4 regions of the Streptomyces sp. NPDC058198 genome follow, and region 2 is predicted to be linked to each of the others. Evidence: riboswitches for the same ligand, from Rfam matches in the RefSeq annotation. Region 2 holds a riboswitch; each other region holds the start of a gene.

Region 1 (3,511 bases), on a different contig from region 2:
ACATAGCGGGCCAGCCCCTCGCTCTCCGAGAAGGCGATCGAGGCGGCCAGCCGCTCCGGGCTGATGTTGGAGGCGGCGATGGCGCGGACCTTGCCCTCCCGCACCAGCTGGTCGAGGGCGGTGATGATCTCCTCGACGGGGACGTTCGGGTCATCGAAGTGCGTGTAGTACAGGTCGATGTAGTCCGTACGGAGCCGGCGCAGCGACTCCTCGGCGCCGGTCTTGATGGTGGTCGCCGACAGGCCGGTGTACTGCGGGTGGCGGCCGACCTTGGTCGCGACAAGCACGTCGGAGCGGTTGCCGCGCGAAGCGAGCCAGTTGCCGAGGACCGTCTCGGACTCACCGCCCTCGTTGCCAGGCACCCACGAGGAGTAGGTGTCGGCGGTGTCGACGAAGTTGCCGCCCGCGGCGGCGTACGCGTCGAGCACGGCGAAGGACTGCGCCTCGTCGGCGGTCCAGCCGAAGACATTGCCGCCGAGGGCGAGCGGGAAGACGTGAAGGTCGGAGGAGCCCAGCTTGCGCAGATCAGTCATGGGTTGATTCAACCCCGGCGACGGGCCGCCCTATTCCGTTCCCCCGGGCTTTCGCCGCGTTTTCGCCGCGCTATCGCCGTGTTTCGTCAGGGGAAGAGCCGGCGGCTCCGGCGTCGGGGGGTGAGCGCCGGAGCCGCCGGGGACTGTGCGTACGTCAGGGAGTGAGGCCCATGCCCCGCAGCCAGCTCATCGGGTCGACCCCCGAGCCGCCCGGCGTGTGGATCTCGAGGTGCAGATGCGGACCGGTCACATTGCCGGTCGCGCCGACCCGCCCGATGACCTCGCCCGTGGTGACCTTCTGCCCGGCGCTGACGGTCATCGAGGACTGGTGGCAGTACCAGATCTCCGTACCGTCGGCCAGCTCCAGGACCGTGCGGTAGCCGTACGAGCCCGACCAGCCGGCCGACTTCACGGTGCCGCTGTGCACGGCCTTGACCGGCGTACCCGTCGGAGCGGCGAAGTCCAGACCGGTGTGGTAGCCGGAGGACCACATGGAGCCGGACTCACCGTAGGTGGAGGTGAGCGTGTACGAGGAGGTGGGGAGGGAGTAGCTGGCGGCCAGCTTGGCGAGGCGCTCCGCCTCCGCCTTGGCCTTGGCCTCCGCCTCGGCCTTCTTCTTCGCCGCCTCGATCTTCTTCTCGGCCTCGGTCTGCTGCTTCTTCGCCTGCGCCGCGGCCTTCTCGGCGGCCGCTGTCTCCGCGGCCGCCTTCTCCGTGGCGTCGGCCTCGGCCTGCTGCTGCTCGGCCTGCTGGAGGATACGGGCGCGCAGGGCCTCGCCCGCGTCGGTGGCACCCTGCTCGGCGTCGGCGGTCGTGAGGCCGGCCGTGGTGAGCGGTGCGGTGGCCAGCAGGTCGGGCTCGGCGTCGTCCGACGCCAGGGAGCCCACGCCGGGAAGCGATTTCGCGTCCGGGAGATTGTCCGCGATGGCGTCGGGCAGGGATATGGAGACCGCGGGCTTGTCCTGCGCGGTGGCCATGCCGCCCGCGCCGACGGCGGCGAAGACGCCGACGCCGAGGACCGTGGAGCTACGGGCGAGCCCGTTGCGGGCGATTCCGCTGCGCTTGGCGACGCGGTGTCTGCCGCGTACGGGCCGGAGGGACTCCTCGGTGGGATTCCACTCCCCCCATGCCCCGTCTGACTCGTTACCGAAGGTATGAGTTTCGAAGGGGGCTGCGGGGGCAGGCTTGTTGGACGCCACTGGGGCGCACTCCTTTCCTTCCTTCTCGCCTACCGGGTTAGCTGACGGGTTCGGAGCAGGAAGGTCTCCTACGGGTGTTCTCGCTGCTCAGGGCAGCAGAGGGCACCCGATTCACCCCAATTGGTGGTTCCCCGGTTCCCTTGCGGGATTCGGCGCGTGCGCACGGTGCCATCTCTGGCGACGGCTGGGACGACCGCGCTGCGTTATCGAACGTTAATAGAGACCCGGGTCTTATTCCAAGCCGTTCCGGGTGATCATTAACAACTTCGCATCGGACGTACCAGGACACATGGAGTCGCAATCGGGCGAGTTGACCCTCCATCAGAACACGTTTCATTCCTGACGGTGTGTCAAATGTTATGCGGAGGGATACCCCGCGATTACAGACGGTGGCAATGGCCCGGAGCGCACTTCTACACGCGTCACACGCCACGCGATCTCTCCCGCCGCGGGGTCTGTCAGGCCCCACGATCTCTCCCGCCGCACGGCCTCCCCCGCTGCTCGGCCTCGCACGCCGCGGGGGCTTCCCCGCGCGTCAGGGGCATCAGGGAAAGGCGGGCATGGCCCTGCGCCAGTCCAGCTGCCCCTCGATGGGCCGGCTGACCGCCAGCAGCGCCATGTCGTCCTGGCTCCCGGTGCCGCCGGTATGCACGCGCACGTCATCGATCAGCGCCTGGAGCAGATCGTCGGGCCCATGGAAGATCCGCCCGTCGAGCCGGTCGCGCGGGACGTAGAAGGCACCCCGGTTGTCGCGCGCCTCGGTGAGTCCGTCCGTGTAGAAGAGCAGGGTCGCGCCGTCGGGATAGGCGGCCTCTTCCGCGCGGTCCGGCCAGGCGCCCAGGTCGCTCATCCCGAGCGGCAGCGCGGGGTCGGTCGGCGCCAGCATCCGTACCGCGCCGTTCTCGCACATCAGCAGCGGCTCGGGGTGGCCCCGGTTGAGCAGCCGCACCACGTTCTCGCCGTGCGGGATCTCAGCGAGCACAGCCGTGGTGAACCCCTCGAAGACATCGAGCCCGTCCCGCCGTGTCCCCTCGCGTCTCAGCGCCCGCTCCAGCCGCTGTGCGACCCCTTCCAGCGAGCTCTCCTGCTCGGCGGCCTCCCGGAACGACCCGATGACCACGGCCACCGCCTCGACCGCCTCCAGCCCCTTGCCCCGTACGTCCCCGACCACCAGCCGGACCCCGTACGGCGTGTCCTGTACGGCGAACAGGTCCCCGCCGATGAACGCGCCCTCCTGCGCCGCCTCGTACCGCGCGGCGATCCGCAGACCGCCGATCCGTTCGGCGGGTCTGGGCAGCACGGCGCGCTGGGCGGTCTCGGCGATGATGCGGGCGGAGGCGAGCCGCTGTCCGCTGCGGCGTACGACGCCATTGATGTACATGGCGAGGACGGAGACGACCACCACGGTCAGCAGCTCGGTGAGCGCCGCGGGGTCGAACACCGGCGAATCGGTGTAGAGGTGCAGCAACAGCTCGGCGCACAGCGAGGCGAAGGCGACCAGCAGCGTGCCGATCGCGGGGTAGAACGGGGCGGCGACCAGCGGGGCGGCCGCGAAGAGGGGAGCGGCGGTGATGCGCGCGGGGGTCACGAGGTCGAAGACCACCCCCGCCAGGATCACCACAGCGGGCAGAATGCGCACCAGCCGACGCCCGGTGGGGCGTCCCAGCCGATGGCCCGCACGGCCGGTACCGGCGCCCGACCAGAAGCCCGCCTTCTCGTCGGCCCAGAAGCCAGCTCCTTCCTGGGCCCGCCGGTCTCTGCCGCCGATGCCCTTTCGGAG
Region 2 (3,511 bases):
GTCTTCGCGGGCGGGGTACTGGAGCGGATCCCGGCGGGGGCGTAGCGCGGCGCCCGGCACACCCCCGCCGTCAGTGCTTCAGCGGCAGCAGATCGGGCCGTTTGGCCGCGACATGGTCCCCGGAGGAGACGCCGCGCAGCCGGCGCCCGATCCAGGGCACCAGATACTCCCGTGCCCAGTGGATGTTGTCGCGCCGCACCTCGAACGTGCCGCGCGGCTGCTGCGGCGGCCACACCTGGTCCGGGTCTGCGGGCACGTCGAGGCCGAGCACCTGTGCGGCGCGCAGGGCGACACGGGTGTGTCCCTCGGGTGACAGATGCAGCCGGTCCCCGTCCCAGGCCCGCCTGTCCTGGACGGACTTGAGGGACCAGAGGTCGAGCACGGGACAGTCGTAGCGGTCGGCGATGGACCGTACATGAGCGGTGTACGTGGCGATCTTGCCGCGCAGATGGCGCAGCACGGGGACGCCCCGGGTGTCGAAGCCGGTGGTCACCATGACGGTGCCCACGGCGCCGGTGAGGTCGGCGACGGCGCGTTCGAAGCGCTCGGCGACATCGTCGGGGTCGGTGCCGGGCCGGATGATGTCGTTGCCTCCGGCGCAGAAGGTCACCAGGTCCGGGCCGAGTTCCTTCGCGCGCGGTATCTGCTCGTCGACGATCTGGTCCAGCAGCCGGCCGCGTACGGCGAGATTGGCGTACCGGAAATCACCGTGCACGGCGTCCGCCGTCTCGCCGGAGACCGGAAGCTGGTCCGCGAGCAGAACCGCGAGGCGGTCCGCCCAGCCGACATACAGCCCGTCGGGCCCCGGATCTCCCACGCCTTCCGTGAAGCTGTCACCGATCGCCGTGTACGACCCGAATACGCCTCTTCTTCTTGATCTCGAATCGTCTGCCACAGCAGCACATCTTTCACCCGTGGATGTGACCTACGCGACCGTAAGAAGGAGTTGACGGTGGGTGAGATATGCCATCGGTCAAGATTCACCCAAGCGGGAATACGCGAAATGATCTCCGCCCGGCACTCCGGGTGCCGGGCGGAGGTGATGCCATATCAGGGCTTCACCGATCAGATGGAGACGCCGTGCTGACGGAGGAATTCCAGCGGGTCGATGTCCGAGCCGTACTCCGGGCCGGTCCTGATCTCGAAGTGCAGGTGCGGTCCTGTGACATTGCCGGTGGCGCCGGAGAGCCCGATCTGCTGGCCCTCGCTGACGGTCTGGCCGGCGGAGACGGAGAGGGAGGACATGTGGCCGTACTGCGAGTAGTGGCCGTCGCTGTGCTGGATGACGACCTGGTTGCCGTACGAGCCGCCCCAGCCGGCCGTCACGACGGTGCCCGCGCCGACCGCCTTCACCACGGTGCCGGTGGAGGCCGAGAAGTCCACACCGGTGTGGTAGCCGCTGGACCAGCTGCTGCCGGAGGCGTGGTACGGCGTGCTGGGCTGCCCGCCGTCGATGGGCAGGGTGAAGCCGGCATCGCTGCTCGGCACGGGGGTCTCGGTGGCCGGGGCGGTGGGCTCCGTGACGGTGGACGGCTCCGAGGGCTCCTCGGACGGCTCCGCGGGCTTCGTGGGCTTGCTGGAGGTCGTGGCCGGGGTCGCGGAGTGGGCGGCTCCGGCCTTGGCGCCGAGGGTGAGCCGCAGGCCGGGGTGGATCAGCGACGGGTCGGCGCCGATCGCCTTGCGGTTGTCCTTGTACAGCTTGTGCCAGCCGCCGCGGACCTTGTGGTCGCGGGCGATCTTGGACAGATAGTCGCCGGCGACCACGGTGTAGAGCCTCGGGGACTTGGCGGAGGCGGACAGGCTCTGGGCCGTGTGCGCGACGGAGGCGGACTGCGGCGCGGCCTTCTCGGCGGCGTGCGCACCGGTGGCGCCCATGAGCGGAAGCGCGAGGGCGGCCCCGCCCGCGCCGGCAACGATGAATCCGCGGGCAATCGGGTTGGACTTGGGACGGCGATGCTTACCGGGCATGACGAATTCCTCTCCGGCGCCTGCGAGGTAAGCTGTCGGGTTCGGGCTGGAGATGCCCGGCCGCGCGTGCTGCGCGACTTCACCCCAAGCCGGTCCTGGCCTAAGGGCCGGCGTACTACCTGGGTTCCCCGCTCCTGCCACGCGTGGATGGGTGAGTGCGAATTCCGAGCGGCGGCAGGATTTGGCGTTCCGCTCGGATTGAGGGTGAACGTAGGCGAGTCGGGACGGCCTGAACAAGCCCTCTGATTTCCGCCGATGACACCCGCTTCGATATCACCCGGGAATTCCGGTCACCCTGCGTGGATTACCGATCTTCGGATTCCATGTGAGGCAGCAATTCCGTTTCTTGGTACAGCCACGCAACGTCACGGATATGATCCTGCTCACTGGTCGAGGCCCATCTCCCCCTCGACCGGGGCATCTTGGGCTAAATATCTCAATACGGACAGATGATGATTTGGGCGATATCAACCTGTGCGTGATGTCCGAATAATGTCAATCTGCATCCCGTGCGGTCGAACTGATTGCCGTGCGAACAGATGTCGTAGGGTCAGGAGTCGACATCGTCGGCGAGCAGCGCCGACGGCAGACACGGAGGAGCAGGCCGTGACGCAGCAGCTGCCGCAGGTCCCGTCGACCGAGCCCGAGCTGTCCGGAGTGCGCAACTTCCGTGACGTGGGCGGGCTGCCGACCACGGACGGCCGACGGGTTCGGTACGGACGGCTCTTCCGCAGCGGCCATCTCGCCAACGCCACCGCGGCCGACGCCGCCTTCCTCTCCTCCCTCGGCCTGCACACGGTCTTCGACTTCCGCAATGCCGCCGACCTCAAGCTCGACGGCGTGGACGTGGAGCTGGCCGGGGTGCGAAATGTGAACATTCCGCTCACCGACCCGACCGACGGCGCCGAGTTCTGGAAGATGGTCCGGGACGGTGATCTCGACCAGCTGCGCTCGCTCCTGTCGGACGGCAAGGCCGCGGACCGGATGATCAACTCGTACCGGGCGATCATCACGGACCGCGTCGCCGAGCACAGCCGGGTGCTGCACGCCCTCGCCGAGGAAAGCGTCCCGGCGCTGATGCACTGCGCGGCGGGCAAGGACCGGGCCGGTCTCTCCATCGCCGTGTCCCTGCTCGCGGTCGGGGTCGAGCCCGAGGCGATCGAGGCCGACTATCTGAAGTCGAACGACCCGCACCGCCGTTATCTCGTACGCCGCAGCGACAACTCTCCCGCCGGCAAGTCCCCCGAGGTGATGGAGCTGCTCAGCCCGCTCTTCGACGCCCGCGCCGAATATCTCGCCGCGGCCTTCGAGACCATCGGGAAGACCTGGGGCACCACCGACCGCTATCTCACCGAGGGCCTCGGCCTCGCCCCCGAGACCCGCGAGCGGCTGCGCGCCCGCCTCCTCGACGAGAGCTGACCGCGCGGCGGCGGACCGGCCGCCCCGGCCCTCGCCGCCGCCCCTACTGCCCGCGCGCTCCCAGTTCGAAGAGCAGATAGAGGAAGCCCGCGAAGAGATGGCCGGCCACCAGATAGGCGAAGAG
Region 3 (3,511 bases), 790 kb from region 2:
GTGGAACCAGGCGCCGAGCGAGCGCAGATCCTCGCCCTGGCCCCGGCGGGCCCGCTCCTGGCCCAGCCTGACCAGGCCGCGGAGCACCTTGAGATGGGCTTCCGTACGACGCTGGGCGGCGCGCGCCGCACCCAGCGGTTCCAGCAGCAGCCGCACATCGAGGAGATCCGCCGCCTCCTGGTCCGAGGGCTCGGCCACACACGCGCCGACATGGCGGCGGGTCGTCACGAAGCCCTCCGACTCCAGGGTGCGCAGGGCTTCGCGCACCGGGACGCGGGAGACCCCGTAGCGCCGCGCGAGCTGTTCCTCGGTGAGCCGGCCGCCCCGCTCGAATACGCCGGAGATGATGTCGTCACGGATCGCTGTGCATACCGAGTGCGCGGGAATGCGCATGTTCAAACCTCCGCTTTAATCCGCGCGAAACGCTGCCGATCGACACCTGTTCCGTGACTCTATTGCAATGCACGCGAATTTCCGATGGGTGCCCGGAATCGTTGGATATCTCTTGGCCGCGGCAGCCGGGCGGACGCGGAAGGCCCCGGCGGGGAGCCGGGGCCTTCGGGCGGACGGAGCGGGACCGGAGCGGTCCGGACGGTCAGAGGCTCACGCCGTGCGCGCGCAGATACGCGACGGGGTCGATGTCGGAGCCGTAGTCCGGGCTCGTCCGGGCCTCGAAGTGGAGGTGCGGTCCGGTGACGTTGCCGGTCGCGCCGGACCGGCCGATCCGCTGCCCGGGGGTGACGGACTGGCCGACCGAGACGCCGACCGAGGCGAGATGGCCGTACTGCGTGTACGTGCCGTCGTTCATCCGGAGGACGATGTTGTTGCCGTACGAGCCGCCCCAGCCGGCCTCGACGACGGTGCCCGTGCCCACGGCCACGACCGAACTGCCGGTCGCGGCGCGGAAGTCGATGCCCGAGTGGCTGCCGGAGGACCACAGGGAGCCGCCGGACTGGTAGCCGGTGGTGACGTACGAGCCGGCGAGGGGGAGCCGGAAGGAGTTGAGGCGCTTGCGCTCGGCGGCGCGGGCGGCGCGCTCCTCCGCCTCGCGGATCTCCTTGGCCCTGGCTTCCGCCTTGGCCTTCGCCGCGGCCCTGGCGTCGGCTTCCGCCCTGGCCAGGGCGGCGGCCCGGTGCTGCGCCTCGGCCTGGGCCTCGATCACTCCGGCGAGGGAGTCGTCGATGACGATGGCCCGGTCCTGGCCGCCCTGGCGGCCTGACGGGACGTCCGTACCGGCGGCGTGCGCCGGGGCGGCCAGAGTGCCGATGACGCCGGTGGCGGTGAGGGTCGCGAACCCTGCGATACGCGCGCCCCTGCGGGTCGTTCGGCTCCGGGCACGATGCTTCCCGGTGGCACGGGTGAACGCCATGAAGTGGCTGGTCCTTTCCTTCCTTCTCGCCTACCGGGTTAGCTGACGGGTTCGGAGCAGGAAGGTCTCCTACGGACTCCTCCGCACGGGTGAGCGCGAAGGTGTCCGATTCACCCCAGGGACTGCGTGTGGGTCCCCGGCTCCCCAGGCTCGCGCCTGACGGGGACTCGGCGATGGCTGCCCGATGCCGCGAATACGGCGTAACTGGCGAACAGCCGGACCGACGCTAAGCGGGCCGTCTTTCAATCACCAAACAGACAGGCCCCTTTGTAGCGCACACCACAGGGCAGATAGGCAATCTCTCCAATAAAAGGGACATAAGAGAGCCCCGGCGACGGCGTCGCCGGGGCTCCTCTCACGGCGGGATCAGCCGGTGACCACCGTCACGTCACCGATGCCCAGAGCCGCGACCGGCTCCTTGATCTGCGCGGCGTCCCCGACAAGAACCGTGACGAGCCGGTCCACCGGGAAGGCGTTGACCGCGGCCGCCGTCGCCTCGACGGTGCCGGTCTCGGCCAGCCGCGCGTACAACTGCGCCTGGAAGTCGTCCGGGAGGAACTGCTCGACCTGGTCGGCCAGCGTGCCCGCGACGGACGCCGCCGTCTCGTACTTCAGCGGTGCGACGCCCACCAGATTCTGGACGGCCACGTCGCGCTCGGCGTCGGTGAGGCCCTCCGCCGCGAGGGTGCGCAGCACCTTCCAGAGGTCCTCCAGCGCCGGGCCCGTGGACGCGGTGTCCACGGAGCCGCTGATGGCGAGCATCGCGGCGCCCGTCGCCCCGCCCGGGGCGGACGGCGCCGAGGAGCGCAGCACCTGGCCGAAGGACCGCACGCCGTAGGTGTAGCCCTTCTCCTCGCGCAGCACCCGGTCGAGCCGGGAGGTGAGGGTGCCGCCCAGGCAGTACGTGCCCAGCACCTGGGCCGGCCAGACCCGGTCGTGCCGGTCGGCGCCGATACGGCCGATCAGCAGCTGGGTCTGTACCGCGCCCGGCCGGTCCACGATCACCACACGGCCCGTGTCGTCGGCGGTGATGGGCGGCACCGGACGGGGAGCGGCGGTGTTGCCGGCCCAGTCGCCGAGGGTGTCGGCGAGCACCGCGTCCAGATCGACCCCGGTGAGGTCACCGACGACCACCGCGGTGGCCGTGGCGGGGCGTACGTGCGCCTCGTAGAAGGAACGCACGCCCGCGGCGTCGATCCGCTCCACCGTCTCCTCGGTGCCCTGGCGCGGCCGGGACATGCGCGAGGAGGCGGGGAACAGCTCCTTGGAGAGCTGCTTGGCGGCGCGGCGGCCCGGGTTGGCGGTCTCGTGCGGGATCTCGTCGAGCCGGTTGCGTACCAGCCGCTCGACCTCGCTGTCCGCGAAGGCGGGGGCGCGCAGCGCCTCGGCGAGCAGCCCGAGCGCCTTGGGCAGCCGGGAGACGGGGACCTCCAGGGAGATCCGTACGCCCGGGTGGTCGGCGTGCGCGTCGAGCGTGGCGCCGCAGCGCTCCAGCTCGGCCGCGAACTCCTCGGCGCTGCGCTTGTCGGTGCCTTCGGAGAAGGCGCGCGCCATGATCGTGGCGATACCGTCGAGCCCCTCGGGCTCGGCGTCCAGCGGGGCGTCGAGATTGATCTCGACGGCCACCACCTGCTGGCCGGGGCGGTGGCAGCGCAGCACCGTCAGGCCGTTGGGCAGCGCCCCGCGCTCGGGGGCCGGGAAGGCCCAGGGCCTGGCCTCGCCGGCGGTCGGCTGCGGGTGGAAGTCCATGGTCACGGCAGCGTCGGTCACTGGTCCGCCCCCTCGTGCTCGTCGGTCTCGTCGGCGGCCGTGTCCTCGGCGGTCACCGGTTCGTACACCAGCACCGCCCTGTTGTCCGGGCGCAGCCGCGCCGCGGCGACCGCCCGCACCTCGTCCGCGGTGATGTCCAGCACGCGCGTCACGGCGCTCAGCGCCAGCTGCGGGTCACCGAACAGCACGGCGAACCTGCACAGTTCGTCGGCGCGGCCCGCGACGGTGCCGAGCCGGTCGAGCCACTCGCGCTCCAACTGGGCCTGCGCCCGCTCCATCTCCTCCGCGGTCGGGCCCTCGGCGGCGAGGCGGGCCAGCTCCTCGTCGACCGCGGCCTCGATCTGCGGGACCTCGACGCCACCGGACGTCTTC
Region 4 (3,511 bases), on a different contig from region 2:
CACGGTCGGCGTCCCACGGCCGCAGACGGACCTTCCACTGCCCTGTTTCCCGCAGCCCGGGGGCGGCAAGCTCGCGCTCCGCTGCCCAGCCGAGAGCCGCGTCCCGCCAGGCCGTCTCCATCCGGTTTTCTCCCGGTCCGGACGACGCCGCGATGACTTCTCTGTCCATTTTGGGATTAATGGTCGGTTTTCATTGGTTATCGCTTTTACGAGGTGTGCGGCAGAGCGCGGCGCCCATGTGATCGTCTGCGGACGCGACGCCGAACGCGGTGGCTCGACGGCCGGCACCCGATCCGAGAAGCAGAGGCACATCCGATCCGAGAAGGAATTGTCAGCCATGACCACTCCCGTCGTTCTCATCACCGGAGCCCTGACCGGCATCGGCCGCGCGACAGCCACCACGTTCGCGGCGGCCGGAGCGCATATCGTCGTCTCCGGACGGCACGAGGAAGCCGGCCTCGCCCTCGCCGAAGAACTGCGCAAGCTGGGCGGCGAGGCGGAGTTCATACGCGCCGATGTGCGCCATGACGACGACCTGAAGACACTCGTCGACGGAACCATCGAGCGCTTCGGCCGCCTCGACATCGCCGTCAACAACGCCGGGACCGAAGGCGAGTTCAGCGCGATCACCGACCTGACCCCGGAGACATACGCCGCGACCTTCGACACGAACGTACTCGGCACTCTGCTGAGCATGAAGCACGAGCTGCTGGCCATGCGGGCGCAGGGATCCGGCGCCATCGTCAACGTCAGCTCCGTCTTCGGCGAAAGGGGCTACCCCAACGGCGCGCTCTACGTCGCCAGCAAGCACGCGGTCATCGGCCTGACCCGGTCCGCCGCGCTGGAAGCCGCCGCCTTCGGCGTGCGCGTCAACGCCGTCGGCCCCGGCCCCGTACAGACCGAGATGCTCGACCGGTTCATAGGCCGCAGCGACGAGACGAAGAGTTCGTTCGTCGCCACCGTCCCTCTCGGCCGGGCGGGCGATCCGGACGAGATCGCCGAGGCCATCGCCTTCCTCAGCTCCGACCACGCCGGCTTCATGACCGGCCAGACCGTCTTCCTCGACGGCGGCTTGACCGCCGCCTGAGGACCGGACCGGCACCGGCGACCTACCGGCACAGCACATTCCCCTACCCGGGGCCGAGTAGGGGAATGTGCTGCGCCGGTAGGTCAGTAAGGACCGTTCACATTGTCGATCGAGCCGTACCGGTCGGCGGCGTAGTTGCACGCGGCGGTGATGTTGGCCACCGGGTCGTAACTGTCCATCGACGTACCGGGCACGTGATAGGCCTGGAACGTCGGGTCGATCACCTGCAGCAGCCCCTTGGACGGCGTTCCGGCCGCGGCGTTGGAGTCCCAGTTGTTGATGGCCAGCGGGTTGCCCGAAGACTCACGCATGATGTTCCGGTAGATGCCGTCGTAGCTGCCGGGAATGCCTTGCGCGGCCATGACGTCCAGCGACTCCTTTATCCAGCCGTCCAGATCGTTGGTGTACGCCGGTGCGACTGCCTCGGTCGCGACCTCCGCCGGCGCGACTGCCTCCGTCGCGACTGCCGGGACGGTGGCGCTACTCGCACCGACCGGTGCGCTCGCGGCGACCGCCGGCGCGGCGGACGTGGTCGCCGTCCGCGACTCCGCCTTCCCACCGAGCGTCAGCTTGAGGCCGGGACGAATCAGCGACGGGTTGTCGCCGATGGTCCGCCGGTTGTCCTGATACAGCTTCTGCCAGCCGCCGCTCACGGAATGGGCGCGGGCGATCTTGGACAGGGAGTCACCCGCGACGACGACGTAGGTCACGGAGGTGTCCTTCTGAGCGGCGACAGCAGTCGCCGGGTCCGCTTCCGCGGTGACACGGTGGGCCGACGGCGCGGCGCCGGCGGTTGTCGCCGCCACCAACGGGAGGGCGAGTGCCGCCCCACCCGTGCCCGCGGCGACGAGGCGTCGAGCGAGCGGGCTGGTTCTGGGACGACGGTGCTTTGCATGTGCGGGCATGACGCATTCCTCTCCGTCGCCTGCGAGGTGAGCTGTCGGGTTCGGGCTGGAGCTGCCCGGCCGCGGTGGAATGCGGCTTCACCCCAAGCCGGTCCGGATTTCGGATCGGCGACTTACCTGGTTCCCCCGCTCCTGCCGTACGTGAGTGGACTCGGTTTCCGGATGGCGGCAGGATTCGGCAGTCCATCCGGATTGACGCGAACGTAAGCGAGACCGCCCGGGCGAAACAAGTCCCGAATTCGCAACGCAATCCCCTTTTCGAATCCAGCCGGGAAAGATCCGGCTATTCATCCGATGCCGGGGAACTCAACTTTCCTTCCCTGACAGGGAAATGGAGAAGGAAGCGGGAAGCACGGCGCACCACAGAGGTGACACACATCACGGCCACAACAGAGCCACCACGCAGAACACCGACAAATCGCCCTTATAGGCCGCTCTTGACGAGGAGAAACTAGCCCAAACCGCCCGGCCGCCGCAGAAAGCCGCGGCACGGCGGACGAGGCCCTGCCGCGGCGGTCCACGCGCGGGATCACGCGCAGTACTGCTGCTCCTTGCCGATCGACCGGTACATGCAGTCGGCGTTCTCGATCAGCTGGAGCACCGCGTCGCGGTTCCGGCTGGTCTCACGCTCGATCACCTCGTCGGGCGGATAGAAGCCGCCGCCACCGGAGCTCGGGTACATCTCGAAGGTGTAGCTGAAGACCTTCTGGTTGCCCCACAGCCAGTCGTCGATCGAGCCGTCGGTGATGTACAGGTCACTGGACTGCTCGGGCGTGTACCCGTTGCTCGCGGCCATCTTCCTGCCGACGGCGGCGAAGGCGTCACGGTCGTCCTGGGTCAGGCCGGGCGCGGTGTCGGCGTTGGTCCAGCCGAACGGCCAGAGGACCAGCTCGCTGTACGTATGGAAGTCGATGGCCGCCTTGATCTGCTGCTTGCCGCCGACGACCCGCGAGCGGACGAAGTCGGCGACGACCTTCACCTCGGGGGCGGACTCGGCGGCCCGGCCGCGGTAGGTCTCGGAGCTCGCGGAGCCGGAGGAGCCGCCGCAGCAGCCCCATTTGAAGTTCCAGTTACGGTTGAGGTCGGTACCGACGTACGAGGAGCCGGAGTTGGGCTGACGGTTCTTGCGCCAGCTGCGGTACGCGCCGGAGGCGATGTCGTACTCTCCGCCGTCCGGGTTGAGGTCCGGCACGATCCATATCTCACGGTTGTTGACGGCGTTCGTGATACGCGAGTCGGAGCCGTATCCCGCGCCCATCTCACGCAGCAGATACAGCGCCATCTCCACCGTGAGATGTTCGCGCGCATGCTGGTGGTGGGTGAAAAGGACCTCGGGCTCGTTCTCGTCCGACGCGACGTTGTCGCTCACCTTGACGGCGATGATGTCCCGGCCCTCATAGGTCTTGCCGATGACACGTTTGGACATGAGATTCGGATACTGCTGAATGCGCTGGTCGATCTCCGCGTTCATCTCCGCGTAGGTGTGATAGCGGGAGTCGGCGGGCGGAAAGTCCATGGG

Evidence for each region. A riboswitch is a leader RNA that binds a small molecule or an ion and turns the genes downstream of it on or off. The one in region 2 is predicted to bind cyclic di-AMP.
Region 1: another riboswitch for cyclic di-AMP. It lies ahead of ACFVWW_RS32835 (M23 family metallopeptidase); the one in region 2 lies ahead of ACFVWW_RS04790 (peptidoglycan DD-metalloendopeptidase family protein).
Region 3: another riboswitch for cyclic di-AMP. It lies ahead of ACFVWW_RS08115 (M23 family metallopeptidase); the one in region 2 lies ahead of ACFVWW_RS04790 (peptidoglycan DD-metalloendopeptidase family protein).
Region 4: another riboswitch for cyclic di-AMP. It lies ahead of ACFVWW_RS31720 (transglycosylase SLT domain-containing protein); the one in region 2 lies ahead of ACFVWW_RS04790 (peptidoglycan DD-metalloendopeptidase family protein).

What each region holds. Positions count from the first base shown of each region.
Region 1 is NZ_JBHVVP010000018.1:75,362-78,872, reverse strand. Features, by position in the region: gene ACFVWW_RS32840 (aldo/keto reductase) at 1-533, opposite strand, end outside; gene ACFVWW_RS32835 (M23 family metallopeptidase) at 688-1,731, opposite strand; cyclic di-AMP (ydaO/yuaA leader) riboswitch at 1,743-1,896, opposite strand; gene ACFVWW_RS32830 (PP2C family protein-serine/threonine phosphatase) at 2,276-3,499, opposite strand.
Region 2 is NZ_JBHVVP010000001.1:1,056,850-1,060,360, forward strand. Features, by position in the region: gene ACFVWW_RS04780 (STM4011 family radical SAM protein) at 1-45, shown strand, start outside; gene ACFVWW_RS04785 (SGNH/GDSL hydrolase family protein) at 71-895, opposite strand; gene ACFVWW_RS04790 (peptidoglycan DD-metalloendopeptidase family protein) at 1,066-1,968, opposite strand; cyclic di-AMP (ydaO/yuaA leader) riboswitch at 1,973-2,132, opposite strand; gene ACFVWW_RS04795 (tyrosine-protein phosphatase) at 2,575-3,387, shown strand; gene ACFVWW_RS04800 (DUF6126 family protein) at 3,431-3,511, opposite strand, start outside.
Region 3 is NZ_JBHVVP010000001.1:1,843,128-1,846,638, forward strand. Features, by position in the region: gene ACFVWW_RS08110 (GntR family transcriptional regulator) at 1-393, opposite strand, end outside; gene ACFVWW_RS08115 (M23 family metallopeptidase) at 596-1,369, opposite strand; cyclic di-AMP (ydaO/yuaA leader) riboswitch at 1,382-1,552, opposite strand; gene ACFVWW_RS08120 (M16 family metallopeptidase) at 1,736-3,118, opposite strand; gene ACFVWW_RS08125 (M16 family metallopeptidase) at 3,136-3,511, opposite strand, start outside.
Region 4 is NZ_JBHVVP010000016.1:97,535-101,045, reverse strand. Features, by position in the region: gene ACFVWW_RS31730 (hypothetical protein) at 1-169, opposite strand, end outside; gene ACFVWW_RS31725 (SDR family NAD(P)-dependent oxidoreductase) at 338-1,087, shown strand; gene ACFVWW_RS31720 (transglycosylase SLT domain-containing protein) at 1,171-1,992, opposite strand; cyclic di-AMP (ydaO/yuaA leader) riboswitch at 1,997-2,183, opposite strand; gene ACFVWW_RS31715 (M14 family metallopeptidase) at 2,522-3,511, opposite strand, start outside.